4 regions of the Lentibacillus juripiscarius genome follow, and region 3 is predicted to be linked to each of the others. Evidence: riboswitches for the same ligand, from Rfam matches in the RefSeq annotation. Region 3 holds a riboswitch; each other region holds the start of a gene.
The links. A riboswitch is a leader RNA that binds a small molecule or an ion and turns the genes downstream of it on or off. The one in region 3 is predicted to bind thiamine pyrophosphate.
Positions count from the first base shown of each region.

Region 1: it holds a riboswitch for thiamine pyrophosphate, as region 3 does, so the genes downstream of both, thiW (energy coupling factor transporter S component ThiW) here and tenI (thiazole tautomerase TenI) in region 3, are expected to answer to the same signal.
Region 2: it holds a riboswitch for thiamine pyrophosphate, as region 3 does, so the genes downstream of both, tenA (thiaminase II) here and tenI (thiazole tautomerase TenI) in region 3, are expected to answer to the same signal.
Region 4: it holds a riboswitch for thiamine pyrophosphate, as region 3 does, so the genes downstream of both, thiT (energy-coupled thiamine transporter ThiT) here and tenI (thiazole tautomerase TenI) in region 3, are expected to answer to the same signal.

Region 1 is NZ_JBHUNA010000005.1:61,824-69,223, reverse strand. Features, by position in the region: gene panF (sodium/pantothenate symporter) at 1-362, opposite strand, end outside; gene ACFSUO_RS03120 (YhdT family protein) at 359-643, opposite strand; gene ACFSUO_RS03115 (DUF4064 domain-containing protein) at 979-1,407, opposite strand; TPP riboswitch at 1,609-1,725, shown strand; gene thiW (energy coupling factor transporter S component ThiW) at 1,810-2,301, shown strand; gene thiD (bifunctional hydroxymethylpyrimidine kinase/phosphomethylpyrimidine kinase) at 2,337-3,140, shown strand; gene thiM (hydroxyethylthiazole kinase) at 3,141-3,911, shown strand; gene thiE (thiamine phosphate synthase) at 3,915-4,523, shown strand; gene ACFSUO_RS03090 (MerR family transcriptional regulator) at 4,655-5,395, opposite strand; gene ACFSUO_RS03085 (hypothetical protein) at 5,566-5,970, shown strand; gene ACFSUO_RS03080 (hypothetical protein) at 5,967-6,212, opposite strand; gene ACFSUO_RS03075 (squalene/phytoene synthase family protein) at 6,205-7,023, opposite strand.
Region 2 is NZ_JBHUNA010000022.1:26,160-33,559, reverse strand. Features, by position in the region: gene ACFSUO_RS10925 (Eco57I restriction-modification methylase domain-containing protein) at 1-1,221, opposite strand, end outside; gene guaC (GMP reductase) at 1,385-2,368, shown strand; TPP riboswitch at 2,473-2,573, shown strand; gene tenA (thiaminase II) at 2,657-3,343, shown strand; gene ACFSUO_RS10910 (ZIP family metal transporter) at 3,743-4,558, shown strand; gene ACFSUO_RS10905 (NUDIX hydrolase) at 4,612-5,241, opposite strand; RNA gene ssrA (transfer-messenger RNA) at 6,157-6,499, opposite strand; gene smpB (SsrA-binding protein SmpB) at 6,625-7,092, opposite strand; gene rnr (ribonuclease R) at 7,251-7,400, opposite strand, start outside.
Region 3 is NZ_JBHUNA010000038.1:99,739-107,138, forward strand. Features, by position in the region: gene ACFSUO_RS14660 (MoeB/ThiF family adenylyltransferase) at 1-1,004, opposite strand, end outside; gene ACFSUO_RS14665 (thiazole synthase) at 1,004-1,768, opposite strand; gene thiS (sulfur carrier protein ThiS) at 1,769-1,972, opposite strand; gene tenI (thiazole tautomerase TenI) at 2,082-2,783, opposite strand; TPP riboswitch at 2,841-2,951, opposite strand; gene ACFSUO_RS14680 (sodium/glutamate symporter) at 3,031-4,446, opposite strand; gene ACFSUO_RS14685 (ABC1 kinase family protein) at 4,775-6,448, opposite strand; gene ACFSUO_RS14690 (Cof-type HAD-IIB family hydrolase) at 6,789-7,400, opposite strand, start outside.
Region 4 is NZ_JBHUNA010000033.1:19,734-27,133, forward strand. Features, by position in the region: gene ACFSUO_RS13635 (M3 family oligoendopeptidase) at 1-1,156, shown strand, start outside; TPP riboswitch at 1,427-1,530, shown strand; gene thiT (energy-coupled thiamine transporter ThiT) at 1,648-2,220, shown strand; gene ACFSUO_RS13645 (hypothetical protein) at 2,331-2,462, shown strand; gene ACFSUO_RS13650 (hypothetical protein) at 2,596-4,017, shown strand; gene ACFSUO_RS13655 (Glu/Leu/Phe/Val family dehydrogenase) at 4,105-5,484, shown strand; gene ACFSUO_RS13660 (L-lactate MFS transporter) at 6,063-7,316, shown strand.

The DNA of each region.
Region 1 (7,400 bases), on a different contig from region 3:
GACCGGTAACGCTCCTTCAAAAAATCAACCATGGTCAGCGCTTTATATTTTCGCGTAACAATCGCAAATTTTTTACCTAGTACCATTAACACAAAATACCCTGTCGATACTTGTGTCATCGCTAAAAGTACCCAGCCAAGCCCTTCCGTATATGCCGTTCCCGGACCGCCAATAAAACTGCTGGCACTGCCATAGGTAGCTGTCATCGTCATCGCCAGAACGAACCCGCCGAGACTCCTTCCGCCCAAGAAATAGTCCTGCATAAATGTATTGGACGCTTTGATATACTTCCCGGCCCACATGCCAACGCCAAATATAACCAGCAACAACCCGATTAATGGAACTAATGCCTGCCAATTCATGTCTCTTCTCCCTCTTCTTCAAATGAAACTTCCACAAACCATTTCTTCACCACAATCGTGACCAGTACTGCCATCACAATGAACCCGAGCACACAGCTATAAAAGAACCACGCCGGCAGTCCGAAAACATACGTGTAGTCGGACGGATCCTCCCCGCCAAGTCCATAGGCAAACGCAAACCACCAAATAAAATTAAAGATAGCCAGTCCCACCCCAAATAAAGCTTCCCGGTTGGCAACTTTATACCGTGGGTCGCTCTCGGACGTATTTTTTTTCTTCACTCCCATGTACCTCCTTTTAACGCTTTCCAAAATTCGAGCCCAATTTACAAACTACCTCTTATTAATATAACGGATAGAATAGCTGATTGTAAATATTCGAAAAACTCCTTTCACCCTATCATAAAGCCGGGATTCAAAACACAAGCAAAATAGACGGAAATGTCGTACATGAAATAATTGATATCAAAAGAGAAGAATTGAAGAAAAAATGGGTTTATGTGTGTTTTGTGGTCGTGATTAACTCGAATATTCGTTTATGACTATTAAGCTGAATTTCCTTCTTTTTCATCAATATTAAAAAGAGTAACCATTTGAGTTACTCTTTTTTAACAGGTCTATTCCACTGTTATTGGTTCTTGCTTTTTCCGTGCCAGACACATAATGCCCGCAATCAGGTAGAATAATCCACTGAATATTCCGGCGCCAGCGGTTACAACCGCACCAAGAACGGCAGTCACAATCAAAATAATACCGGCAGCTTTTGGATTTTTGTCACCCTTCATAAGCACAATGGAGACGATCCCCAAAATAAGTGCCAGCACTGAAACAATAATCAGAAACCAGCCGCCGCCCTGGAACATTTCCAGCATAGCATCCATATCACCTGCTGCCACTTCCGGCTGTTGCTGCCTGACTTCTTCTTTCGTCTGATCCCAAATTGCTTCATTGTTAAAGAGCCAAACCATAAATGCACCGACCGCGGCAAAGAAACCATAAATCAAAATGCCAACGATGGTTAGTACAATTTCTCCTGTTCTGTTCATGCCTATACCTCCCCGAGTCATCTTCTGCTACTCTATGCATTCCTTGGGCTGCATTATTCGAGTCAGCATGCTTTCTTGATTGTATCATAAATCCATTGTTGCTTTCCTCCATTAAATAGTGGAAACTTGTTTGAAACTTTGAAAAAGACATGACAAACTTACCTTACTTTGTTACACTTAAGTGGACTAAAAATATAATGCGAGAACTACTAGGGGTGCCCAGCAATCGTGGGCTGAGAGGAAAGGCGTTCTGAGCTTTCCGACTCTTACGGACCTGATCTGGTTAATACCAGCGTAGGGAAGTAGTCTGACAGAATTGCTATCAGCTATTTCAAGCCAGGTCCAGTCTATGGATCTGGCTTTTTTCGTTTGGATCCACCCCTTACCGAAAGGAGGGTCTACGTGAATCGGACACGGTTATTAACGACGATGGCCGTTTTTGTAGCAATTGGAACACTTGGTGCACAGCTCTTATGGTTTCCGGCCGGTGTCGCCAAGGCTTACCCGGTGCAGCACGCGGTCAACGTCATGGTCGCTGTCACACTTGGCCCCGGTCCGGCGGTTGTGATTGCCTTCATGATTGGCCTGCTCCGGAACATGCTTGGCCTTGGTACATTATTAGCTTTTCCCGGCGGCATGATTGGTGCCTTTCTAGCAGGTTACCTCTACAAAAAAACCGACAAAATAGCAATGGCTGCGGTCGGGGAAGCCGTGGGTACAGGAATAATTGGTGCACTGTTTGCTGTTCCATTTGCACGCGTGCTATTGGGCAGTTCTGCTGGTGCCCTTTTCTTCCTTCCTTCGTTTCTAGTCAGCAGTGTAACCGGGGCATTAATCGGCTGGTTTGTTGTATCCAAAGTCAAACAAGCCAGAATCATGGAAAACCATGTTTAAAAAAGAACTCCTTAAACAGAAAGGATGATCCATTCATGAACAAAGTCGAATCAGCATTAACCATAGCCGGCACAGACCCGAGCGGCGGCGCCGGTATCCAGGCCGACCTGAAAACCTTCCAGGAATTACAAACGTATGGGATGTCCGTCATTACATCGGTCGTCGCCCAAAATACAACAGGTGTCCAAGATGTGCAGCATATGTCAGGATCTATGATTAAGGAGCAGCTGGTGTCCGTCATTTCCGATATCCCATTCCAGGCATTTAAAACCGGCATGCTAGCTAACATTGAAATCATGGATGCCGTTGCAGAAAAGATTTGTGGATTGACTGTACCATATGTCATGGATCCCGTGATGGTAGCAGCCAGCGGTGATCCGCTAATTTCAGATGATGCCCAAACGTATTTGTGCGAAAAATTGCTCCCCCTGACGACGGTCACAACACCGAACATCCCAGAAGCAGAAGCAATCACCGGCCAAACAATCACAACACCGGAAGATATGCAGCAGGCAGCCAAACAGATTGTGCATGATTTTGGCGCGAGTGCCGCACTTGTCAAAGGCGGTCATATGCGAGGGAAAGCGGTGGACTTTTTATATGATGGGGATCGGATGCACACTTTTTCGGCAGACCGGATTGACACAAAAAACACACATGGAACCGGCTGCACCTATTCAGCAGCTATTACCGCTTATATTAGTCACGGGTATACATTACCGGAATCCGTGAAAAATGCTAAAGATTACGTAACCGCGGCCATTCGCCATTCACTTTCCATTGGCAACGGAAGCGGTCCTACCAACCATTGGGCACAGCGGATGGAAAGGGTGAAATAGATGAATCAAACAATCATCCAAGAGGTGCGTGAAACAACGCCGTTGATACACCATCTTACCAACCAGGTCGTAATGAACTTTTCAGCAAACGGCCTGCTGTCATTTGGAGCTGCACCAGTCATGGCAAAAGCTGAAGAAGAAACCGCTGAAATGGCTGCCAATGCAAATGGCCTCTTACTTAATATCGGCACCTTAACGTCACAAGAGCTTCCTGCCATGATTAATGCAGGTAAAACTGCCAATGAACGAGGGATCCCTGTTGTTCTGGACCCGGTCGGTGTCGCAGCAACCCCATTCCGGACCAATGCGGTAAAGAGGATTTTAAGTGACGTACAGCCAACGATCATCAAAGGAAATGCAGGAGAGCTTGCTCATCTCGTCGAAATTCCGTGGGAAACAAAAGGCGTCGAATCGGTTGGGGATGGCAATGCTGATGAGATTGCATTAAAGGTGGCCGAAACCTATCAATCTGCCGCAATTGTTACCGGAAAAACTGATGTCATATGCATCGGCAGCGAAGTCGTTCATAATCACACCGGCCATCCGATTTTAGGTAAAATAACAGGGGCTGGATGTCTGCTGGGCTCGATTTTAACAGCTTGCCTGACAACCAACAAATCTATTGAACAGCAAGCATTAACGGCCGTCCAATTTTACGGGTTGGCCGCAGAATACGCTGCTGAAAGGCCGGATGTCAACGGGCCGGGAACTTTTCTCTCCCATTTTATTGATGCATTAGCCTATGACCCTGCAAAACTGGAAAGGGAGTAATCAATGAATCTTAGAAAATACTTCATCATGGGAAGTCAGAACTGTAACCGCCGCGACCCTGCAGATATTCTGAACGAAGCAGCTAATGCCGGGATTACCGCTTTTCAATTCCGGGAAAAAGGAAAAGGTTCGCTATCCGGTCAGGACAAACGAAAATTGGGTTATAAACTCAGGGATATCTGCACCAGGCATCATGTATTGTTTTTTGTCAATGATGATATCGAATTAGCCGAAGCACTGGATGCGGATGGCGTCCACGTCGGTCAGGACGATATGCCGCTGGAAAAATTACGGGAGATATTTCCGGATAAAATCATCGGCTTATCTGTATCCAAGCAGAACGAAGCCGACAATAGCCCTATTCAACTGGCCGATTATCTCGGTGCAGGACCAGTTTTTGCCACATCCACAAAAGATGATGCAAAACAAGCAGTCAGTCCCGATTGGATTACAACATTGAAACGGCACTATCCCGGCATGCCGATTGTTGGAATTGGCGGGATCACAGACAGAAACGCTGCCACTGTCATGAACGCCGGTGCGGACGGGGTTGCCGTTATTTCAGCGATTACGAAAGCTGATGATATAAAAGCAGCTGTCGAAAACCTGTAATCATATCAGAAGGCCGCAGTATTGTATGCTGCGGCTTATACTTATAATCGTCTTCCACTAGTAAAAGGTGTCTTATCATTTTCTAATGATAAGACACCTTTTTGTAATTGGATTCGATTGTAATAGTGACATTACTTTTTATTCCGGTCTGCATACACCGCCATGGCATCACGCATGAAAACAGTCAAGCCTTCACCATATTTATCAATATTTTTCGTGAAACGCTCGTCATCGACATACATTTGGCCGAGTCCTTTGAATGCATCAAGCGAGTAACTGCCGATCTTATTTAAGTAGTCATACCAAACTTTGATTGCTGCTTGCGCCTCATCTGAATCAGGGGATTTATGGCGAATGGCTGCAAGGTCTTGATAAATATCGTCAAACTCTTCACCCAATACTTTTTGTTCATCTTTGGACATCTTGTCGATTTTTGCATTCGATTCGTCAACAACTTTGTCGCCCCAGCGTTCGCGTGCCTCCTGTTCGTACGGGTTATGGCTAAAATCAAAGCCGGCAAACTTTTCTTTATCACTCATCTGAATCGCTCCTTTCGTGTGATGGATGGTCTTATCAATTGTTGCAATCATGTTATCCAAGCGGGCACGCTCTTCAAGCAGCATGTTTCGCTGGACCTGAAGCGCCTCCTCCCTGTCAAATGATGGACTATTGATAATGTCCTTTATCTTTTTCAAAGGGAAGCCAAGTTTTCTAAAAAATAGTATTTGCTGCAATGTTTCAAGATTCTTTTCTGAATAAATCCTGTAACCGGACTCCGTTGTTTGTTCTGGTTTCAGCAGTCCGATCGCATCGTAATGATGCAATGTACGCACACTGATTCCAACTAGTTCAGCCACTTCTTTCACTTTCATTATTTAGCCTCCCTTTAGGATTTACTATAAAACCATGACGTAACGTGAGGGTCAACAGTGAAATACACACCTTAAGCGCCCATACATTTTTAGACGAATCCCCATATACTGAAGAGAAGAATTTTTAGGGAGGAATTTAAAGATGAACCATAACCAGCCGCCATTTGGCGATGAAAGAATATTCAATTTTCCATGGTTTCAGGACGGTGGGCCGGGCGGAGGGCCTCCATTCGGCGGACCGGGGCAAACGGGTGGTGGACCACCATTTGGCGGACCACCTGGGCAACCGGGAGGCGGAGGACCAGCTAATTTTCCAGGCGGACAGCAGCAAATCAGCCCGCCGAATTCACCACCGCCATCATTCACACCGCAACAGCCTCCAATGCAGCAGGCGCAGGGAGGGATTAGTACTTTCGCAGTTGACCCCGGTGCCATTAGAGGATGCTTGTTTCAATTCACGTATATCTGGTTACGATGGGATTCTTTTTGGTTTTTCCCAGTATATATCGGAAGGCGCTCTATTGCGGGATTCAGATGGCAGAGGAACCGCTGGGTATTCTATGGCGTTGATTTAGACCGTATCCAATCTTTTCAGTGTTACTAGGGCGTTTACTGGTATGCCTGTTTTACTGGTGCCTGTCACCACCCGAGTTTTGTCAGTTTTCGTCGAATGAATCTGGCGGTTTGGCATCTTTTTGGATGTGGTCGGCGGTATCGCCATTATCGTGTTTTCAGCAGCCATTCTGTACCTGGGTGTCAAAGGCTTGCTCAATAAATAAAACAAGAGACCGCAATTAAGCGGTCTCTTCTTATTCACTCTTCATGTCCTCCACAATGGTTTCCACTTCATCTCTGGATATCTTTTCGCGGCCTTCTTTCAGGGCTTTCACCGTCCGTTTGGCCAAAGCTAGCGGAATTCTGCAAAACAGGAGGATGTTTCGGGTTTTGATCGCTTTCATGTACTCGTCAGCTTGGGCGAGGTTATTCTCGGTATAGCGGAACATATCATCCCGTGTCCAGCCATCAGGTACAAAATTCACACCGCGTTCACTGTCTTCATCCTGGTTCCGCAAAATGTTCACAGCCTGCAGCCCGCGTCCATAGCCAATGGCCAGATCACGGTCAGTCTCCGTTCCATCATACCAGAACCAAATGTCCGACAGCATGACACCTACGAGCCCGGCTACATAATATGTATAGTCATCCAGGTCTTCCTTATCCTTTACATTCCAGCCCTTTTCTGCCCAGTCAGCCATCCCAGATGCCATAATACTCGTCGATTCTTTTACTTTATCAACAATCCCATCCGGGCAAAGGTGGATCCAGTCACCTAATCGCAGTGTCACTTCCGGCAGACGCGATTCATACGGCTGAAGCATGGCACGGTATGCTTCATCATCAAATTCGCCCTCTAATAGATCACTCGTATACCTGAGCAGGTGCTGTTTTGTCCCCGAATCCAATCCTTCATGATCCTCTATTTCATCCACAGCACGCATGCATAAATACGCTGAACCTACTGTTTGTTTTAAAGGTGATTTCAGCAAAGTAATCGGTATGTAAAAGGTTCTGCTTGTATCCTTAAGCATTTGGATGGCATCTTTTTGCAATTGTTTCGCTTGTTTCAACCGTTACGCCTCCCTTGATACCATTTATTATAACAAAAAATGCGCATTAATCACATCAATTGCATGCTGCTAAAAAAGGGCTCCCTAAGTAGTACACTTACCGTAGAGAAAACTCCAAATATCAGTATAATTATCTTATGAAAATAGAAATATGTTATAATAAAATACAATAGACCGGTTTCGCATGAGGGGTTTGGTAGCACTGTCGATCTGCCGTTAGTCTTCGTTGGGAGGCTCTCCCCAGAGAGGGAGGTGCTTGGACATTGTTTTTTACTTTTTTGTTCCATCTGTTCATATAGAGATGAAATAACTGCATCACGGTGATACGGGGGGAGTTTACTTGTTGTACGTCTTTCCTTCATTTTATTGTGATAAAG
Region 2 (7,400 bases), on a different contig from region 3:
CAAATGGTACGAGCGTTCGATAAATAACAGATAGGAATTAAGCTGGTAGTCAGCCAAGTGATAATAGGTACGAAAATACGCTTTTTCCGCATCCGTGAATGCCTTATCCCTTTCGAAAACATATGGCGGATTGCCGATAACAATATCAAACCCGCCCGCCTTCATAATCTCCGGAAATTCCTTATGCCAGTCAAATGCCTGGTTGGAAACCGCCGGATCAGTAATAATTGAATTTCCTGATTTGAAGTTGTCAGCCAATGATGCCGACTGCTTCGTTTTGCCGGCGGTTTTAAGCCACAGCGTTAGCTTGCATATTTCAATGCTCTCTACATTCAAATCGACACCGAACAAATTATTATTCAGGACAGAGCGATAGCTGGTCGTTGCACCTAATTCTTTATTGATTTTGTCCATTTCCAAAACCAGCATATCAAACGCCGTATTCAGGAATGCGCCACTTCCTGCGGCGGGATCAAGAATTTTAACCGATTCCAGCCGTTCCTGCAATTCATGGTAAAAAGTTTTGTCCTCCTCTGCCGGCAATTCTCCTTTTCTATCTTCTATCCAGCTGTTCAATGTTTCCTCCAGTAATAGTCTGGTAACACCTGAAGATGTATAAAATACTCCATCCTTCTTCCGTTTCCCTCCCACCGGATTCAATGTTTCGTTCAGGTTTTCCGCTTTTATGGCTTCCATGTCATTGATCGACTGTTCAAAAACATGCCCTAGTATATTCACATGAAGCTCTGTCGAAAAATCATAATTGATTATCTTTTCAAACGACGAAAAAATATCATCTTGAATAACTAGTTTGTCTAATTCGGTATCTTTCTTAAATAGGCCGCTATTGATCCCGTTGATACCCATCTCTGGATTTCCTTTATCAATCGAATCGAACCATTCTTTCAGCTGAGCCCATAGAGTTGTTCCATTTCTGTCAGACGATTGTTCGTTGGCTTGAACGATATCCCGGAATAGATGAGCTGACACCAGGCCAGTGTCCTCGCAAAAACAAATGAATATAACACGATCTAGAATTTTTTGTGCCTTTTTAAAAATAACTAAATTGCTGCATTCTCTATTATGTTTCCGTAAATGCCCGAACAATTCTTCCCGGATCTCCTGATAGTCCTGATAAAAAGCTTTGAAAATATCGTGTTCTGTACCCCTATTGTGATACCGGTTATCTGTTTCATTCCTGCTCAGTGTAGTATACCGCATTGTTTCACCCGCTTATAAATGGTGCAAATCACCCACATTATAGCACAAATAGTATAAGTGATCGTCCAGTTTTGACATACCAAAACGATTCGTGTATAGTACGAAATGTACGAACATTTAATTTGATTTTTAATATAACATTCGTTTATTAGGAGAGATATTCATGGAAAACGTATTCGATTATGAAGATGTACAGCTGATTCCGGCCAAATGTGTCGTGAACAGCCGATCTGAATGTGACACATCCATTACTTTAGCTGGACATACGTTTAAACTTCCGGTTGTACCGGCCAACATGCAAACGATTATGGACGAGGACATAGCGGCTGAGCTGGCTGCCGGCGGATATTTTTATGTCATGCACCGGTTTGAACCAGATAAACGTCAGGCTTTTATTCAGGATATGAACAAACGCGAATTGTTCACTTCTATCAGCGTCGGTGTTAAACAAACAGAATATCCGTTTATTGAACAACTTGCGAATGAACAGCTTATACCGGATTTCATTACCATCGATATTGCGCACGGCCATGCAAATGCGGTCATCAACATGATCCGCCACATTAAAGAACATTTGCCAAACAGTTTTGTGATTGCTGGTAATGTTGGCACACCGGAAGCTGTAAGAGAACTGGAACATGCTGGTGCAGATGCAACCAAAGTTGGTATAGGCCCTGGAAAAGTATGCACAACAAAATTAAAAACGGGTTTCGGAACCGGGGGCTGGCAATTAGCGGCACTAAGATGGTGCGCCAAGGCAGCGACTAAACCAATCATTGCTGATGGCGGTATCCGGACACATGGCGATATTGCAAAATCCGTCCGTTTTGGTGCGACGATGGTCATGATTGGCTCCCTGTTTGCCGGTCACGATGAATCCCCTGGTGAAACAGTTGAAAAAGATGGGAAACGGTATAAAGAATACTTTGGTTCAGCTTCGGAATTCCAAAAGGGTGAAAAGAAAAATGTAGAAGGAAAGAAAATGTACGTGGAGCATAAAGGTTCGTTAAAAGATACATTGCAGGAAATGGAACAGGATCTGCAATCCTCCATATCCTATGCCGGTGGGTCTAGTTTAGAAGCGATCCGTCATGTGGATTATGTCGTCGTGAAAAACTCCATATTTAATGGGGATAAAGTATATTAGTCATGGAACCAACGCAAACACCTGCACCATATTTCATTTTACAAAGGAACAGGAATTGACAGACGTATTATTTGCGTATACCATAATAGCTAACTGAATAATTAAAAAAACACTAGGGGAGCATTGCATTGCTGAGAAAGGTAAGTCTTGACCCTTTGAACCTGATCTAGTTCATACTAGCGTAGGGAAGTGGAAATGATGAAGGATTTATGGATGTAGTCAGTTTTGCTTTAGCGGTAAATGATTTTTTATGCTCCCCCTAGTGAAATAGGAGAGGAGCTATTTACTATGGAACAAAAATTCAGTGATCGCGTTTTTGAGCGGGTAAAACCTTTGTGGAATTCTTATTTGGAGCATCCCTTTGTCAAAGGTATCGGCGAAGGGAATGTAGATGAAGAAAAGTTTAAGCACTATATGAAACAGGACTATATTTACTTAATTGAATACTCTCGCGTATTTGCAATTGGAGCTGCAAAAGCGCATAACTTAAAGACAATGACGATGTTTGCAAATTTACTTTCCGGTACAATGAATTATGAAATGGATTTACACCGGGAGTACGCAGCGAGATTCGGCATTTCAAATGAGGAATTGGAAGCAACCGAACCGTCCGCTACAGTTACAGCCTATACAAGCTATATGTTAAATAAAGCGCAAAACGGCGGCGTTGAAAATGCGATCGCATCGGTTTTGGCCTGCGCATGGAGTTATAATTTTATCGGAAAAGAACTTGCCACATGGCCAGGTGCAACCGAACATGAGCTTTATGGAAATTGGGTTAAATTGTATTCGTCGGAAGAATTCACAAAAATCGCGGAAGACTGCATCAACCTTATTAATAATATCGCGGAAGGAAAACCTGAGCATGAACAGAAAGAACTAGAAGAAATTATTGTAAAGACAAGTTATTTTGAATATATGTTTTGGAATATGGCCGAAAATAAATCATTCTGGCCAGTCGAACCAACTGTATAACATAACTCGTAAACTTCCTTCTTTTAATTTAGGGGGAAGTTTTTTCATACAATACCTAGTTTTAAAATAACAGTCTCAGCACAGGCGCAAAGACGAATTTTCGGTCTTTGCGTTTTTTTATAACGTCAAAAAGAGAAAGTGTGGACGACCTCACAAGAATACTTCGGCACACGCCATGCGACAGATGGAATGGCTGAGTCTTTCTAAGTACCTGCGGGACAGCCCTTAAGCAATTGACATCCAACTGGAGCAGGTGTATACTTTCCATAGTCAATAAAAGTTTCCTTAGGTAAACATTTAGGTGTGCACAAAACAAAAATGCCATAATTAATCAATTTTTAATCATTGAAACATATTCTGACCATTAACGGATCAAAATATAGGAGAGGAGCATTAATTATGTTTGATTTTTTTCTGGAATTGAATCCAATCGCACAGGCAACGATTGCTACTCTTTTCACATGGGGCATGACTGCATTAGGTGCAGCACTGGTTTTCACAACAAAAGGGTTCAATCAGCGTTTTATGGACAGTATGCTTGGTTTTGCCGGCGGTGTCATGATTGCCGCAAGTTTCTGGTCGTTACTTGCGCCAGCATTAGAGAAGGCGGAGGGAGGTCCTGTGCCAGCATGGGTTCCCGCCGCAATTGGCTTTTTGCTTGGTGGCTTTTTCTTATGGGGAGCAGACAAATTACTCCCGCACCTTCATCCGGGTTTAAAGATGGATCAGGCTGAAGGAATCAACCCGGAAAGAAAAAGACGGAGTACGCTGCTTGTTTTGGCAGTTACATTGCATAACATTCCGGAGGGGCTTGCTGTTGGTGTTGCTTTCGGAGCAATTGCCGCCGATCTGCCAATGGCTTCACTCGGCGGTGCCATTGCACTAGCTCTCGGCATTGGAATTCAGAACTTTCCAGAGGGATTGGCCGTTTCGATGCCGCTTCGTCGTGAAGGAATGGCACGAAGGAAAAGTTTCTTTTATGGACAGATGTCTGGCATGGTCGAACCGATAGCCGGTGTCATTGGAGCATTGGCGGTTACTATTATGCAGCCCCTTTTGCCGTATGCACTCAGTTTTGCGGCAGGAGCAATGATTTTCGTCGTGGCTGAAGAAGTCATCCCAAGCTCACAGGAAAACGGCAATAAAGACCTTGCCTCCATGAGCGTCATGTTCGGATTCGCCATCATGATGATTCTCGATGTTGCATTAGGTTAACGGGACGCGGGGACTGTCCCTTGTCCCGCTCCCACCCCTCTTGCCCAAACAACCTACATCGTCTTTAGCAGCCCGACAAAATGATACATAATCATGGCGGTCAGACCCCAAATGACATTCCCATCATACTGATAAAAAAGCTCATCCCTGCTGCGCTCATTCCAGTTATAATTTTTCCCGCCCTGGATGAGTTCAAAAGGAAAGTCTTTTTCAGGCATGGGCTGGTATGCCACTTTATATTTTTCTGGTTCAGTTTCCAAAAAAAATGACAGTGGTACGTTAAACACCCGTTCCACTTCGGACTGATTTGGCTGAATCTGTTCTGGATTTATAATTCTGCCGGCGAACGGATAGACAATTCTTGTATCGGAAACGAGATAATCAAACGGGAAAACATCGCTTACCGCTGACTGTTCAATCCCCAATTCCTCCGACGTTTCCCTAATCGCACATTGACGCTCATCCGAATCACAGCTGTCAATCTTCCCGCCCGGAAAGCAAACATCCCCCGGCTGACTGCGCATATGCATGGCTCGAACCTCAAACAAAATATAGGGTTCACCGTGATCCTTTTCAACGATTGGAATGAGAACGCCATATTCACGGTATTGTTCCCGTCCCAGAATAGATGGACGATAATGCTTTAACTTCGTAGTAATATCTCCTATATCCAACTCACACACCTCCGTCACACACTTTTCATTATACAGGTCTATGTACAAGAACAACAATCATACTTACTTATAGAGGTTGTTCAAAAAACCCGGTGAAAATGACACATCGACGGGTGCAGAAGTCACCACACTCGCACTTATAGGAGTTTGCCAAACCGGTAAAGGTAGTATTTTCTTTTAGAGGATAACGTTTCTGCGGAGTATAATTTTTTAAAGAAAAAGACTATTCTTTTTTATAAGGTATGGTAAAATGAATATCCCCCTTTTAGAAAGGGGGTGGTAGATATGGAGACGTCTTAATTCTTTTAACGTCTATTATTAATTTGACAGTTGCTGTTATTAACTTGACAGCCGTCATTTTAACAAGACGAAAAAAGAAAATGGACTCCCTCATTAATAGAGAAAGTCCAAGAACCCACGGAGAGGATTAAATACCTCTCCTCCCATATTCTTCTCTAAGAGTAAACTATTTACGAAAAATACGCAAGGAAGAAGTGATAATATGCTTTGGATTTCGCTTTTTATTTCTATAATTGCATTGGTCATATCCGTATATACATTAATTTTATTAAAAAACAATAAATAAAACCACCAACATATGTATTGGTGGAGACGGTGGGACGTGCTCTTCCATGCTTTCACATGGCACTGACTATATCTTGAACCTGATTATCCCAGGTTCTCCGGCGTCTTATGCGAAATAGTTTATTTGCCTATTGAAGTTGAAGGCAGCATTCCGCATCCTAGTACTACCTGCCCTCAGGCAGCCTATGAGTCGATACACGGCTGTTGGATTACTCCACATACCGCTCGGTGTTGCCCTATTGCCTCTAATTTGTTGCCAAGATTATCTCCATACAACTTAGGTTTCACCGATAAAGCCGGATTATCACTTTTGTGTTACCACAAAAGGCGACTAATTACTAATCGAACCCACGTCCAGAGATATCGCCACTCAGATCACTACACGCTTAGTTGGTATATTATCATTCGCTTACCTCGCAGCCTACCAACAGGCTTTGAGGAAGCTAGTCTGATTCGTTTCAGCCAATATCCTCAGACGGTGGACACTGGATTAGCCCGCTTCATTTGAGACCCTTCAATCTGCTCCACGGGCGAGAGCAGGAAGGATCGCTCTAGGCAGTGCTTAGGCAGCTGCTAGAGCTGGTGAATTGTTTTCTTCGCCAGTTATATTTAGGCAATAACGTTTTACGAGCCGTAACCTCGACGTGCGATCTGAGCTCGATCTATCCCTGTCGAATCCGTAACGTCCCCATATAATAAAGATGGAGAATACGCTCGGATAGAGCGAGCATTATTCATTTATTTGTTTGTCATCACGACAATACTTATTGTAACACATCAGCGGCAGAAGTCAAGCACGGCTGAGCGTCACTGCATGCTTTCCTTGACAGCACGATCGGCGTCTCGTTTCATTTGCTTGCGTTTCAGATCTTCCCGCTTGTCGTATTTCTTTTTTCCTTTTCCTATACCAATAAGCACTTTTGCCACGCCATTTTTAATATAGACCTTCAGTGGCACGAGGGAGTAGCCTTTTTGATGAATCTGACCGGCAAGTTTATCGATTTCTTTCCGGTGCAGAAGCAATTTGCGTGACCGAGTCGGGTCATGGTTGAACTGATTCCCCTGTTCATACGGAGCAATATGCATATTAACAAGCTGCAGTTCCCCGCGGCGATCAATTCTGGCATGGGAATCTTTTAAATTCACACGGCTAGCACGGATGGATTTAATTTCTGTTCCTCTCAGAACAATGCCAGCTTCAATGGTTTCTTCGATAAAAAAATCATGTCTTGCTTTTTTATTCTGTGCAATTAATTTCCCGGTTCCTTTTGGCATACCTACATCCTCCCACTACATGCGTGGCCTTTATTTTAACAGATAAAAGCTTTTTTTCCAATTATCCGGACAGTGACGTTACAAAAAAGACTAACATGGTGCACACGCACAGCACATTAGTCTTTTTCAGATTCATTCTTTCACCGCAGTCCCATCAGTCATTTTTTAACCTTTTTCGCCTTAATTTTTTTCCTTCCCTTTTTCTTAGGCGTCGGGGCGGGGTTCGCCAATTCAAAATCAACAACACGTTCATCCAGGTTGACTTTTACCACGCGAACGTCCACTTCTTCCCCAATCTTGTACATGTT
Region 3 (7,400 bases):
CTGTGGTAAAGAGACCTCGCTTCCGCTGCATCATTTGTCCCGTGCACAAGCACACGGCCGTCCTTAAATAGAACCAGTCGATTTTTATCCGTTTTAAACTGGAGTAAAAATGCATTCTGTTCTACTTTTCCAAGTTTGGCTAAGTTGGCAGCAGTTACTTCCAGATCTCTTGTTTCTTTTGATGGCGGGCGGATCTGTACTGTATCCCGCCCGCAGAGCACTTCCGTTTTCGTGTGATCGTGATAAGCCAAAAATGGGTACATGGCTTCCGGTCCGCACGACGGACAAGCATCTTTTTTTAGCTTTTCGACGTTAATGGATGAATGGTGATTCGCCCATACATCGAAAGAGATCAGCTCCTGCCGCAAGTGACTCCAGTTTTCAGTAAGGATTTTCAGCGCTTCAGCAGTCTGATGCCCGACCACCAGCTGAACGACCGGACTGATGACCCCGCCCGTGTCACAGGTCAGCCCGCCAATGGGAATGTCACCCAAGAGACAATGCAGGCACGGGGATTTCCCCGGAATGACGGCATAACTCACACCATAACTGGCGACAATCGACCCATAAATCCACGGAATGCCGTATTTTTGAGCCGCGTCATTGATTATCATGCGGATTTCAAAATTATCGGTAGCATCCATGATTAAATCAACGCCAGGGACAAACTGCTCCATTTCAGCCGGCGTGATATCAACAATATGCGCCTCGATTGTCACATCAATGTTAATCGCTTCCAATCGTTCTTTAGCGGAAATGACTTTCGGGATATGGTTTTTGGCATCTTCCTCCGTATACAATTGCTGCCGCTGCAAATTGCTCCACTCCACGTAATCCCTGTCGACAATGGTCATTTTGCCGACACCGGAACGAACAAGCACTTCCGCATTTCCAGTGCCAAGTGCACCGGCACCAATCACCAGGACATGCTTGTTCCCGAGCAGGACCTGCCCCTCTTCCTGAATACCGGAAAATAAAATTTGCCTGGAATAGCGTTCCACCATTAGACACTGATTCCTTCCATTGGACTGCTCGCTGTGGCGTATCGTTTTGTTGGAATGCGCCCTGCTTCATAGCCAAGCCGGCCAGATTCTGCCGCAAGTTTCATCGCCTCAGCCATTTTGACCGGGTTGGATGCAGCAGAAACGGCCGTGTTCAGCAGCACCCCGTCCGCGCCAATTTCCATTGCGGTCACCACATCTTTCGGGGAGCCGATTCCAGCATCGACAATGACAGGAACCGTTAATTGCTCGATGATTAAACTTAAATTAAGCGGATTTATAATTCCCTGCCCGGATCCGATTGGGGAGGCACCCGGCATCACAGCATGTGCACCCAATTCCTCCAGCCTTTGCGCCAGCACTACATCATCGGACGTATACGGGAGCACCGTGTAGCCTTCTTTCACCAATTCCTCTGTCGCTTTTAATGTCTCCACCGGGTCAGGCAGCAATGTTTTATCACAGCCAATCACTTCTACTTTAATCATGTCACAAAGCCCGGAAGCATTAGCCAGCTTGGCGGTGCGCACCGCTTCTTGTGCTGTTTTGGCACCAGCCGTATTTGGCAGCAGACTGTATTTTTCTACATCAAGTTTTTCCAGAAAATTCGGCTGAGAAGGCTCAAAAATATTCATCCGGCGCACCGAAAACGTCAAAACATCTGTTCCAGAGACATTTACCGCTTCTTTTTGTACATCAAAGTCAGGGTACTTCCCTGTCCCCAAAAATAACCGTGAGTTAAATTGCTTTTCACCAACTGTTAACATTCAACCGCCTCCTACAAATTGTACTAATTCAATCTTATCTCCATCGGCCACTTCCTGTTGTGTGTGGTAGTCCTTATCCAGAATGTCGCCGTTATGTTCCACAATCACAACAGATTGGTCGATATTAAAATACCGCTTCACATCTGAAATGGTTTTCACTTTTTCCGGCACTTGAGCGCTATTGCCGTTGACAATGAGTCGCATACGTTCACCTCCTTAATAGATTGGCAGACAGTCACATGCTCCCCGAGCTGGCACACAAGTGGATTGTACATCCAAGTCAAAACACCCTCGCCCGCCAGATGCAAGCCCATCACCACACCGCTTTTTCGTCCCCTACAGCTGCTAATTGACGCCGGTAGCTCCTGACAGCTTCCAATGGGTTCCTCGCCAAAAGCACCCCAGATAGAACCGCAATACCACTGGCGCCGGCTGCCAGGACATCCCGTGTGTTTTCAGGCGTTATACCACCAATTGCAATAACCGGAACCGTTGTACTCTCGGCGACGTCCTGCAGATTTTTCAGTCCTCGAGGTGCCAACCCTGGCTTTGAACCGCTTTCAAAGATGTGTCCATACACCAGATAATCCGCCCCATGATCCGCGGCGTTTATCGCTTCATCTGTAGAATGAACCGAACAGCCTATCCGCAAGTGATCATAATAGTTTTTGACTTTCGGCAGGCCAATGCTTTGATGGGTCAGCTGAACGCCCCGTACTCCTGTGACATGTGCCACCGCAATCCGATTGTTCACAATAATCTTCTCGCTCGGTACGCCTTGGGACAAAAGTCTATCGATGGCTTCCACCATTTCTTTATCCGTCCACGTTTTTTCACGAAGATGGACAAAATCAATATACGGATGTATCTGTTTAAGAATAGAGACCAACTCACCAGCGGACTGCTGCCCAGTCGAAATAATATGGAATTCCCGAATCGCGCATCCCCCCTTTTGGCTTTGGATTGGGTTTGGATCTGGCCCGGCTAATAGTTTTCTGACAATACAAAAAACCACTTTCCATAGACGTCGGAAAGTGGTTTTCACGCTTATTCAACCATGAATGAAACGCTGCTCAACTACTTGCCACTTCCCTACGCCGGCCTTAACCGTCTCAAGTTCAAAGGGTCTCAAAGTCCATCACTTCGATCTCAGCCTTTTTAAAAGGCACCCCTAGTGGAATCTAAGGTTATAAAATTTTGTAAAAACAACATAGCACGAAAATTCAAAACTGTCAACGGGACGTGGAGGGGCCCCGCATCCCTTAACTTTTCTTCTTACCGAAGTACAAGAGCCCCATCAGCAGGCCTAAGAGGCACATGACGGCTGAAATAATGAGAAATGGAATCGGGCCGAATTCAAAGATGAGCGGTACGGACAGCGATGTTACAAGTCCGCCGCCAAGCAGTGGCTCAAAGACTAATTGTTTATAGCCAAAGCTTTCAAACGCGGGCGAATCATTTTTCGGATCAACCACACGCATAAGCAATAGTCCTGTTGCTGTTACACCCATTGATTGCCCGAAGTCCCCCATGGCACGTTCGAACCAATAGGTCGGAATAATACGCGGTGCTAACACAAGCACACCGAATATATTCCAGGTAATTCCCAATGCAGCTAGCAACAGGAATGGAATAATGTGGTTACCGATGACATCAAGCGAAATCGTACCAATTGCCGTCACGACTAATATATCCAGCGCAAATCCCTGGATACGGCTGATCATCGGCCGGTCCAATATATGGTTCTGGTCTAGTTTGCTGAAAATCAGCTGCACAATAATACCGCCTATCATGGCCAAAGGAAACAATGGAATATACGTCATAAATTCCGAGCCTGTCATAGCGCCCCAAGTGACGCTTTCCAGCCAAATCAAAAATTGCAGTATGAGATAGCCGACTAACACAGCAAGTCCAACAAGCGCAAAATGCAGTGACAGCGGTTCAATCGATTCTGTCCTGACCGTCATATTAGCGGCAGGTTCCCTGTTCTGAAATTCCATAATCCCTCGTTTTCGCAGATCAGAGAAACCTTCGACGTTTTTGATTACTTGTGTCTTATTTCTTCTGACACCCCAATTGATCAAAATAATGCCGGCAACGACACCGGATATTAAACCGACTGTCGCCAAGCCAATGGACAGATCATATGCTTCCTCAAAGCCAAGATCCTTGAACGTCTCGCCCATGCCTGCCGCTGTTCCGTGACCACCTTCGAAGGCAATTTCAATTAAGGCTCCGGTCATCGGCGGCAGTCCGAAAAGCGGCGATAAAACAAGAACAGCCAGCAATATCCCTAACACATATTGGCCCCAGCCCATCGTCCAGCCAAATGAAAGCTGTGCACCGGCTAAGCGCCAAATCTTTTTGATGCCGGGGATGGTCGTACCGAGGAATAAGGATGCAAACACAACATTAATCATCAGTCCGGGCAGCGTTCCCCAAACTTCTGTCACTTGCGGAGGGATGAGCCCATTATTTAACAATGAGTCACTACCGGCAAACATTCCTAAAATCTTCCCCAACACTTGAGGACCGACCAATAACGCCAAAAAACCTCCAATAATAGAAGAAGGCAAAAATAGATTCTGCGTCCACTTCACCCTGACGCGAATCCATTTACCAAGCAGTAAAAACAAACCGAGATAAAGCAATGTAAAGCCAATCTGTTCTGCTGACAAAATAAAAACCCCTTTATGATTGCTCATGGTGTTATCGTGTTACAGAGGGATAGGAAAACTAATCACAATTTTATATTATACCACGTTTCTACCAGATATGAAATCGTTTCACTAGATTTCTGGGACATGGGGACAGGCTTACGGTTCCACCAAATTTTGGAATCGAAACATAGGGGCGGGGTCATTTTCCCAGCGGCGCCATCACAGTCAGGACTGGCAGGTTGGGACAGATGCCGGATTGGCCGGGTCCCAGACGCCTCGATCAAGCCGGGACAAGGAGCCCGTCACTGAGCCCGTCCCCGCGTCCCGGTGCGCTGTCAGCTACCTGTTACATGCGGCCGGAGCGGATGATGGTAATGACCATGAGGATGAACATGAGTGTTGCGATGACGGCTCCGATTTCAATGATGGGCAGCTCCCAGATGACGGTGCTCTGGTCGGTGATGGCCGATCCGATAATTAAACCGGCCATCAGGATGCTGAATGCGAGCATAATAATGCTGAACGACAGCCGGTTGCTGATTTTATCAAAACGGTGAAGAAATCGCTCTGCCTGCTTCACATTGATATCAAGCCCAACACGGCCCCGCTGCAAGGTCGACATGACCTCCTTCACATCACGCGGCAGGCCAGTAATAATTTCGAGATTTTCTGCAATTTCACTCATGGAATTGCGCAGTATCCGCCGTGGGCTGTACCGTCGCTTCAGCACCTTGCGCGCATAGGGCTCGGCCGCTCGCATAATGCTGAAGTCCGGGTCCATTCGGCTAATAACCCCTTCCAGCGTCAGAATTGTTTTGCTGAGAATCGCCATTTCAGACGGAATATCAATATAATGGTAGTATGCAACCTGAAAAATTTCGATAATAATTTTTCCAAGACTCATATCCTTCAGCATAACGTTCGCATAACTGTCATGCAGCGCCTCCAAATCGCGCTGGAACGCATTGATATCGGTTTTTTCGCCAATCAGATCCATTTTAGAAAAAATCTTGATCAGGGCCTCCGCATTGCCGTTATGCAGATGGACGATAATGGAGGCAAAATGGTACGTCATCTCATCACTGATCCGTCCAACTTCGCCAAAATCGAGAAACGTAATCGTGTTTTTAGGCAAAATATACACATTGCCAGCGTGCGGATCCGCATGAAAAAAACCTTTATCAAGAATCTGCGCGAACATCGCATCGGCCAGCCGCTTAGCAATCAGGTGCCGGTCATAGCCTTCCGCATCAAGCGTGTCAACATCGGAAACTTTAATCCCGTTCACTTTTTCCATCGTCAGCACTTTTTTGGTCGTATAATCCCAATAGATCGTCGGCACACGTACGAACATCTGCTGCTGAAATTGCTTGGCGATCCGCTCGCCGCTGCGCCCTTCCATCAAGTAATCAAGCTCATTCCTTAATGAAATGGACAACTCATGAATGATGTCTTGCACCCGGTAGCGTTTCGCCCAGACCGTGCGTTCCTCCAGCATTTGCCCGATTTTTTCAAGTATCTCAAGATCCGTTTCCATCACAGGCTTTAAGCCGGGGCGCTGCACCTTGACCACCACTTCCTCCCCGGTAAAAAGCCTGGCCGTATGTACCTGCCCAATCGACGCCGTGGCAATCGGTTCCGGATCGACATGGTCAAACACATTGTCAAGCGAATCCTCAAGCTCTGACTCAATCGTGTTTTGAACATGATCGAACGAAAATACTGACACATGATCCTGCAGCTGCTCCAATTCCGTAATAATCTCCCGCGGAAGCACATCATGCCGTGTACTGGCAATCTGGCCAAGCTTAATGAACGACGGCCCAAGCTCCTGCAGCGTCAAGCGCAGCCGCCTTCCAATGCTCTGCAGATTGACATCAGCATCGCTAGGGACCTTCCCCCTCGACAAATCCCGGTCCGTAATCCCAACGCGAAACAAAAAGTAACCAAACCCATACCGAATAAACGCATTCACAATCTCCTGATACCGCCGCGTATGCCTCAACCTCCGCTCAAACACCCAAATCAGCTCCTCCGGGACACGGGGACAGGCTCACTGTCTTAGCCCCCACACGTGCGGGGACGTGGGGACAGGCTCCTTGTCCCAGTCATAAGTTCGTTACGAATAGTATACTATCTTAGCATAGTAAAAATTACGCTGCCACGCCACGAATTCCCTTTTAGAGGTAGATTCTAAACGGAAATGAATTGAGAAAGTGCCTGTCACCGCCCGAATTTTGTCGAATTTATTGAGTGGTATTGAATGGAATGAGTTCAAGTAAAGTCTGCTCGATCGATTTGGGTCGCGCGCCGCACAGGTTCAGCGACTGCGCTCTCACAAATTAAAGCCACTCCCCCCCTCATCTCAACAACCCAATTTTCTTTAATCCATGCCAAATTCCATCATCATTCACGTCTCTTGTAACTGCACTGGCTGAATCCTTCACAACATCGGGAGCATTGCCCATGGCGACGCTGTTTTCAATCGACTGAAGCATTTCGATATCGTTCAGCCCATCGCCAAATGCATAGACAGCCTCGGGAGAAATCTGCAGATGCTCAAGCAAACGATCGATGCCCGCTGCTTTGGAGCCGCCGGCGGGAATGACATCAACAGAGTAATCGTGCCAGCGGATAAACTCCAGCTGCTCGAATCGGCGCACGTACTCCGCTTCACTTCCATCCTCACAAAACAATAGCGCCTGATATACATCGCCCGTCTTGTAAAACGCCGGGTCATATATCACTTCCTGCTCAATCTTCAGCGAATCAATCGCCGTCTGAATATATGGGTGATGCTCTGTATTCGAATACCAATTATCATGGCTCAGATAAATCAACGGATGAGCCCCAGCCGCAGCATGGCTTTCCAGTTCACCCAGATCAGTTGCATACAGCGGATTTTTGTAAATAACCCGGTTATCATGCACCACATACTGGCCATTAATACTCACATACGTGTCCACATTCAG
Region 4 (7,400 bases), on a different contig from region 3:
TGTGTTTGAACAGCTGGATAAGGCGTGGGGGGCGAATGCGGACTTTTTTGGCCAGACATTGAATCACCTCGCTGGGTTTCGCCTGCAAAAATATAAACACCGGGACTGGAAGCATGTGCTGAAGGAGCCATTAGCCATTAACCGGATGAAACAGGAAACACTTGATGCAATGTGGGGTGCAATTAATCGCTATAAAACCCATTTTGTAACGTTTCTGGAGAAAAAAGCGGATATATTAGGGTTGGATCAATTAAGCTTCTATGATGTGAATGCACCCATTTCCCATTCGGTGAAAACATCATCGTATACAGAAGGTGCTAGCTTTATTATTGATCAATTCCGGAAATTCAGCCCGAAAATGGCTGATTTTGCCGAAATGGCGTTTGAAAATCGCTGGATTGAAGCGGAGGATCGTCCTGGTAAGCAACCGGGAGGGTTTTGTACCAGTTTTCCTGACAGTAAAGAAACACGTATTTTCATGACGTATTCCGGGTCGGCCGCCAATATAGCGACATTGGCACACGAGTTGGGGCATGCGTACCATCAGCACGTTATGGATGATTTGCATGGGCTGAACCAGGGATACGCCATGAATGTGGCAGAGACGGCATCAACGTTTGCTGAAATGATTGTTGCTGACGCATCGGTGAAAAGTGCAGAGACAAAAGAAGAAAAAAGCGCATTGCTGGAAGACAAAGTGAAGCGCAGTGTTGCATTTTTCATGAATATCCATGCCAGATTTATTTTTGAACAGCGCTTTTATGAGGAGCGCAAGCAAGGGATGGTGTCTGTGGATCGGCTACAGGAACTGATGGTCGACGCACAGAAAGAAGCGTATTGTGAAACACTTTCTGAGTACGATCCGAATTTCTGGGCGTCCAAACTGCACTTCCACATTACCGGTGTGCCATTCTATAACTTCCCGTATACATTTGGCTATTTGTTCAGCCTGGGGATTTATGCACACGCCCAGGAATCGGACGGGGACTTTGAGGATGACTACATCGCCTTACTTCGTGACACCGGCCGGATGACCGTGGAGGAACTGGCGGCCAAACATCTGAACGTTGACTTGACGAAGCCAGATTTTTGGGAAAATGCGATAAAGCTATGTGTTCAGGATGTAGAGGAATTTCTTTCGCTGACAGAAGCATGATTCCGTGTGGTTCCCGTCCGATGGGATCCGCCCGAAACCTGTCTCAGAAAGTGTTTGTTATTTTGCAAATAATGCGTTATACTGAAAATGTGGCTTCAAAAAGGAGGATAAAAAGGACCAAGAAGTTCAAGGCGGTGCTGCTTTGAGTAGCGGAGTGTATGTAAATGAATACATGAGCGACGGAAAAGCAAGCCAACGAAGAAATTCGAAGTGTCATTTTTACCGGACTTTTTGAACAACCTCTGAAACCAGCAAAAAAAGCATAGGTTAGAAGCCTTCAAGGGGAGCCGGATGGCTGAGAGTGAACAGTTTGCTGTTCAGACCCTTCGAACCTGTTAGTTAGTGCTAGCGTAGGGATGGCGGCTTTTTTGATGGAATAGAGAGCAGTGTGAGCGGAATTTCCCATCAGGAAGCTTCCCCTTGGCATTGCTTTTTTTGTGTTCAAAAAATGATAGGCGGAATGGTTCCGTCTGCAAAGGGGAGGAATGTTGATGCGTTCCAATCGCACGCTGTTTTTAATTGAAGTGGCTGTTTTTACAGCACTGGCATTACTGCTGGACATTATTCCGTTTTTATCTATTAAGCTCTGGGCACAGGGTGGTTCTGTATCACTGGCGATGATCCCTGTCTTCATCGTTGCTTTCCGGTGGGGGCTTAAAGGTGGTTTGCTATCGGGCTTTTTGTGGGGAATTCTGCAGGTTGCCGTTGGTACAGGATATGTACTGCATCCGGTCCAGGGTCTTATCGATTATATGCTGGCCTTTACGGTGATTGGTTTTGCCGGTGTTTTTGCAAAGCAGATACAGGAAGCGGTTCAATCCGGTCATGTGAAAACGTACCTGACTTATATTACACTTGGGGCATTCCTTGGCAGCATGCTTCGGTTTGCAGCCCATTTCGCGGCCGGTGTTGTGTTCTTTGAATCGGCAGTGGAGGGACAATCGGTCTGGTTATATTCATTCCTGTATAATGTATCCTATATTATCCCGTCCTTTATCATCTGCTCGATTGCTGTCTTCCTGCTGTTCCACAAACAGCCGAGGACATTAGTGCAGGCAGCATAACGTTCGGACCGCTCACATCACCATCGTAATGAAGAATATTCTGCAAACATGCGACTCTTTGGTATACAAAGGGTCGTTTTTTTCGATATACTTTTTAAAGGGGTGATTTCATGCGCGAACTGGTTGGCCAGTGCCAGATATGTGGTGAAAATGTCTATTGCGAGAATGGGTTTTTTGACGGCGTTCATGAGGACGGAAAACTGATGTGCAATGATTGCGCCGATGAGAATGGATCGAAATGAGTTGAGACCTCGAATTCTTTCCTGAGCGTTCTTAAGATTCGTAAATAGGTGTGTATTTTTGACAAGGGTTGCACCGCTTCTTTCACCTGTGCATAGGCTATAGCACAGTCGAGAAAGGAAGGAAGTGGTTGATGTGGAACTGACCATATCCCATGCGCTATATGGTATTTTTACACTGATCATCATTTTGACCATGATTTTTCGCAAAGGTGTTGTTCTGCCAACGTTGCTTGGCACGTTTGTCATTGCCTGGGTCTACAAAGGGAGTCTTATCGACGGATTTACCGCCATATTTAACGCAAACCTTGTCGCAGCCAAAGAACTCTTCAATATTTTCCTCATTATCACCTTTATGATGGCGTTGCTGCATTCGCTCAGAGACCTTGGCGCTGATCGGCGAATGATTAAGCCGATTCAGAAGCTGATGATCAACGGGCATGTTTCCTTCTTTGTACTGATTGCTGTAACGTACGTTATTTCTCTATTTTTTTGGCCGACGCCGGCTGTTCCGCTCATTTGTGCACTGCTGGTTCCTGCAGCTATCCGATCCGGCCTTCCTGCTATGACGGCGGCGGTTGCAGTTGCGCTGGCTGGGCAGGGAATGGCACTGTCTTCGGACTACATTGTGCAGGTGGCTCCGAATCTGTCAGCCACATCGGCGGGGATTGATACGGCGCTTGTCGCGGATAGGGCGCTTGTACTTTCGCTAATAGCAGGGATAGCAGCGATTGGGCTGGCCTACTTTCTCTACCGCAAGACGATCCGCTCCAAAGATGACCAAATGAATGAAATTGAAATGAATCAAATGCAAACTGCTAAAGAATCCGAAAATAAGTCAAAAGCAACGCATCTGAAGGCATGGAGCAAACTATTCGCCGTTCTTGTTCCAGTTGCCCTGACCACTGTTGTCGCCTACATGATGTACACGAAGCTTTATTCCGGGCGGATGTCCGGGTTTGAAGGTGGCGATGGCGCGGCATTTGTCGGTGGTGTTGCGGTTATTCTGCTGCTCTTGTCAACAGTGGCGTTTGGCCGCCAGAATGCTTTGGACTATATCACTAATCACATAACAGAAGGTTTCGTGTTTGCCTTTAAGGCAATGGGCCCGGTCATCCCCATTGCAGGTTTCTTTTTCCTTGGCAGCTCTGATTTTTCCGGAAGCATACTCGGAATGGATGAAAACGCACCAGGCCTGCTGTTTGATCTTGTCAAATCGTCGCAGGAATTCCTGCCGCAAAGTGCATTCCTTTCTGCATTCAGCGTGCTGATTATTGGCATCATCACCGGGCTTGATGGTTCTGGATTTTCCGGTTTGCCGCTAACTGGCGCACTTGCGGCATCTCTTCAAAACGGAGCCATTGATACCGGGACGCTTGCGGCAATCGGACAAATGGGCTCCATCTGGACCGGTGGCGGAACGATTGTTGCCTGGTCATCGCTGATTGCAATTGCCGGTTTTTGCGGTGTATCCGTTATGGATCTGGTCCGTAAAAACTTTGTACCGGTCATTTTCGGCTTGCTGTTATCGACAGCATTAGCGTTGTTCTTGTTCTAGCCGGTCACAGCTATCATGTTGAAATTAAAGGAAAAACGGGTATGGAATAGTAGACGTACCACTATTTTAATATGGAGGCTGTTTTTTATGGGAAATAATACAGGAACTATTATTCAGGAATCATTGGATGCGCTCATGGATGATGATGGATTTCTGCCGGAACTAACAGGGAAATCACGAGAAAAGGCCTTTTCCTCACTGGCATCAATTCTGTCAACACCGAACCATATTAATAAATCGTATCTGCGCATCACCCGTGACAACGGGAAAGTGGAGCGGGTCCCGGCATTCCGTGTCCAGCACAATAACATTTTGGGTCCGTATAAGGGTGGCATCCGGTTTCATGAGTCTGTCAAAGAGGAGGAAGTGGAAAATTTGGCAGCCCTGATGACACTGAAAAATGCACTGCACGAAGTCCCGTTTGGCGGCGGAAAAGGCGGTGTAATCATCAACCCAAGGGAATACTCAGTCAAAGAACTGAACTTGGTTTGCAAAAAGTATGTCCAGTACTTCAGTGAAATCATCGGACCTGATAAAGATATACCGGCACCGGATGTTGGAACAGGCAGTAGAGAGATGGATTGGATGATGGGCGAATATAAAAGCATCCAGCCGGGAAAACCGTACAGGGGAAGCTTCACCGGAAAAAGTGTCATGAATGGTGGATCCCTTGGCCGAAGTGCTGCAACCGGGAAAGGCGTGTATTTCTCCCTTCGCTACATGCTGCACGATTTCGTCAAGGAGCAGGAGAAGTGGCTGGCTGAACGCGATAATAAATTTGCCCAAACCGCACTCGATCACGCTGACAAAAAACTATCGATTGCCGTGCAAGGCTTCGGGAATGTTGGGTCTGTCGCAGCTTTAGAGGCATACCAGTGTGATTATTTAAATAATAACATTGTGGCCGTCAGCGACCGGAACGTGACGCTTTATAATTCTGATGGCCTCGATATCCCCGGCCTGGTGAAATTTGTGAAAAAGAATGGCGGGGATCTGCCGGTGGACCAGGAACAACTGGAAGAAGCAGAAGTCAAAGCAGAAATCAGGGACAGAGATGATTTGCTGACAATGGATACCGATGTTCTGATGCTGGCAGCGCTGGAATCACAGGTGACACGGAATAATATGGAGGATATAAAAGCAAAGATCATCGTGGAAGCAGCCAATGCACCCATGACAAGTGAAGCGGATACGTATTTAAGTGACAATGGTGTCATTATCATTCCGGATATTTTGGCCAATGCCGGTGGTGCCATTGTGTCGTATCTGGAGTGGCTGCAGGGAAGAGAAACGCAGTTCCTGAGTGAAAAGGAAGTGTATACCCGGCTGACTGATCAGATGAAAGCAACATTTGATACGATATACCCGCAATTTTACGGGGATCCATTCCCATTGCGGCAAAACTGTTATATTCATGCTGTAATGAAGATTTCCACAATCCTGTTCAGGCAAGGGAAACTGTACTGAACGTCCATCAGAAAAAAGGCATTTATTCATTGAGCATTTCCCTTACTGTGAAAAATATCAAATCACCTATCGCTTAGCAGGATTTTAACAATTAAATGAACTGACAAAAACGCTTGGATAGACCTTATTTATCCAAGCGTTTTTTAATATCAAAATATGTGGTCGTTTAAGCACTGAATCTTTTAATAAATGGATATAGGTGATGAACGCCCGAAAGCAGAGTAAGAAGTTCACTGTGGTCGCTCATCGGCGTGATGAACGCCCGAAAGTGGAGTAAGAAGCTCACTGCGGTCGCTCATCGGCGTGATGAACGCCCGAAAGTGGAGGAATTCTCCCGCAGAGGTCGCTCATTGGCGTGATGAACGCCCGAAAGTGGAGGAATTCTCCCGCTACGGTCGCTCATTGGCGTGATGAACGCCCGAAGTGGAGGATTTCTCCCGTAGCAGTCGCTCATTGTTACATCAATAGTTAATTATTTATTCTTTCATGAAAATACTACATACTCTCCAGCATTTTTAAATAAACATAAAATGTGATCACGCATGTCATCAATGGATTGATTCAGCGGGAGGGGAAACATGGAGAAAGTTAAAAATCGTTGGTTCATTGCTTTGTCCGGGGTAGGTATTCATATTTGTATAGGATCGGCGTACGCTTGGAGTGTCTTTACAAACCCGATGGCTGATGCGTATGGCTGGAGCACAAGTCAGATTTCCCTTGCTTTCAGTATTGCAATCTTTCTTTTAGGATTTTCGGCGGCTTTCATGGGGAAGTTTGTGGAGAAAAGGGGTCCGCGCATTTCCGGAATGTTATCCGCTCTGTTTTTTGGGGTGGGTGTGATGGGAACTGGCTTGGCAACTGCTTTTGAATCATTGATTTTAATGTATTTCTTTTACGGGGTTATTGGTGGCATTGGACTCGGGATCGGTTATATAGCACCAGTGTCAACGCTTGTAAAATGGTTTCCGGATCACCGGGGGCTGGCAACGGGGCTTGCGATCATGGGCTTTGGCTTTGCGTCGCTTATCAGCGGGCCGGCCGGTGAGGCTCTGGTCAGTTCAGTTGGTATTTCCAACGCATTTTATATTTTGGGAGCAAGTTATTTGATCATCATGATGGCTGCATCGCAGTATCTTGCACCGCCTCCAGAGGGGTGGAAACCAAAAGGAATGCGGGTTGACAAAGCTGATAAACCGAAGAAAGAAAAAGAAGACCTTTCCCAAATGACAGCCAATGAGGCTATTAAGACGAAACCGTTCTGGATGTTATGGACGATGCTGTTTCTTAACGTTACCACAGGTATTGCTATCATCTCTGTTGCATCTCCAATTGGTCAGGAAATTACCGGTATGTCAGCCGTTGCGGCAGCTGCGATGGTAGGGATCATGGGACTTTTCAATGGCGCTGGCAGACTTGGATGGGCTGCTATCTCCGACTATATTGGCCGACCGAATGTGTATACGATATTTTTTATTACAGGCATTGTTTCCTACTTTTTGCTACCAGTTATAACTTCGGTGATTTTATTTCAAATTCTTGTGTATGCTATCGTTTCCTGTTACGGAGGGGGTTTTTCATCCGTTCCAGCTTACATTGGGGATTTGTTTGGAACAAAACAGCTGGGCGCGATTCATGGCTATATTTTAACCGCCTGGGCAGTAGCCGGTGTTGTTGGGCCTATGGTGCTGTCGCTAATCTATGATTCGACCAATAGCTATCAGCTGGTTTTAGTTATATTTGGGGCTATGCACATTATTTCTCTATTGATTTCCATCTGGATAAGAGTGGTTATGCGGCAAATGAAAGAGGAAAAAGGAAATAGCGCCTACTAGTATGTTTCAAATGATGGAGGGACAGGAATATATATCTTAACTATAGCTGATATGTTAATATTTTCTCTGTTTATGTTATAATAT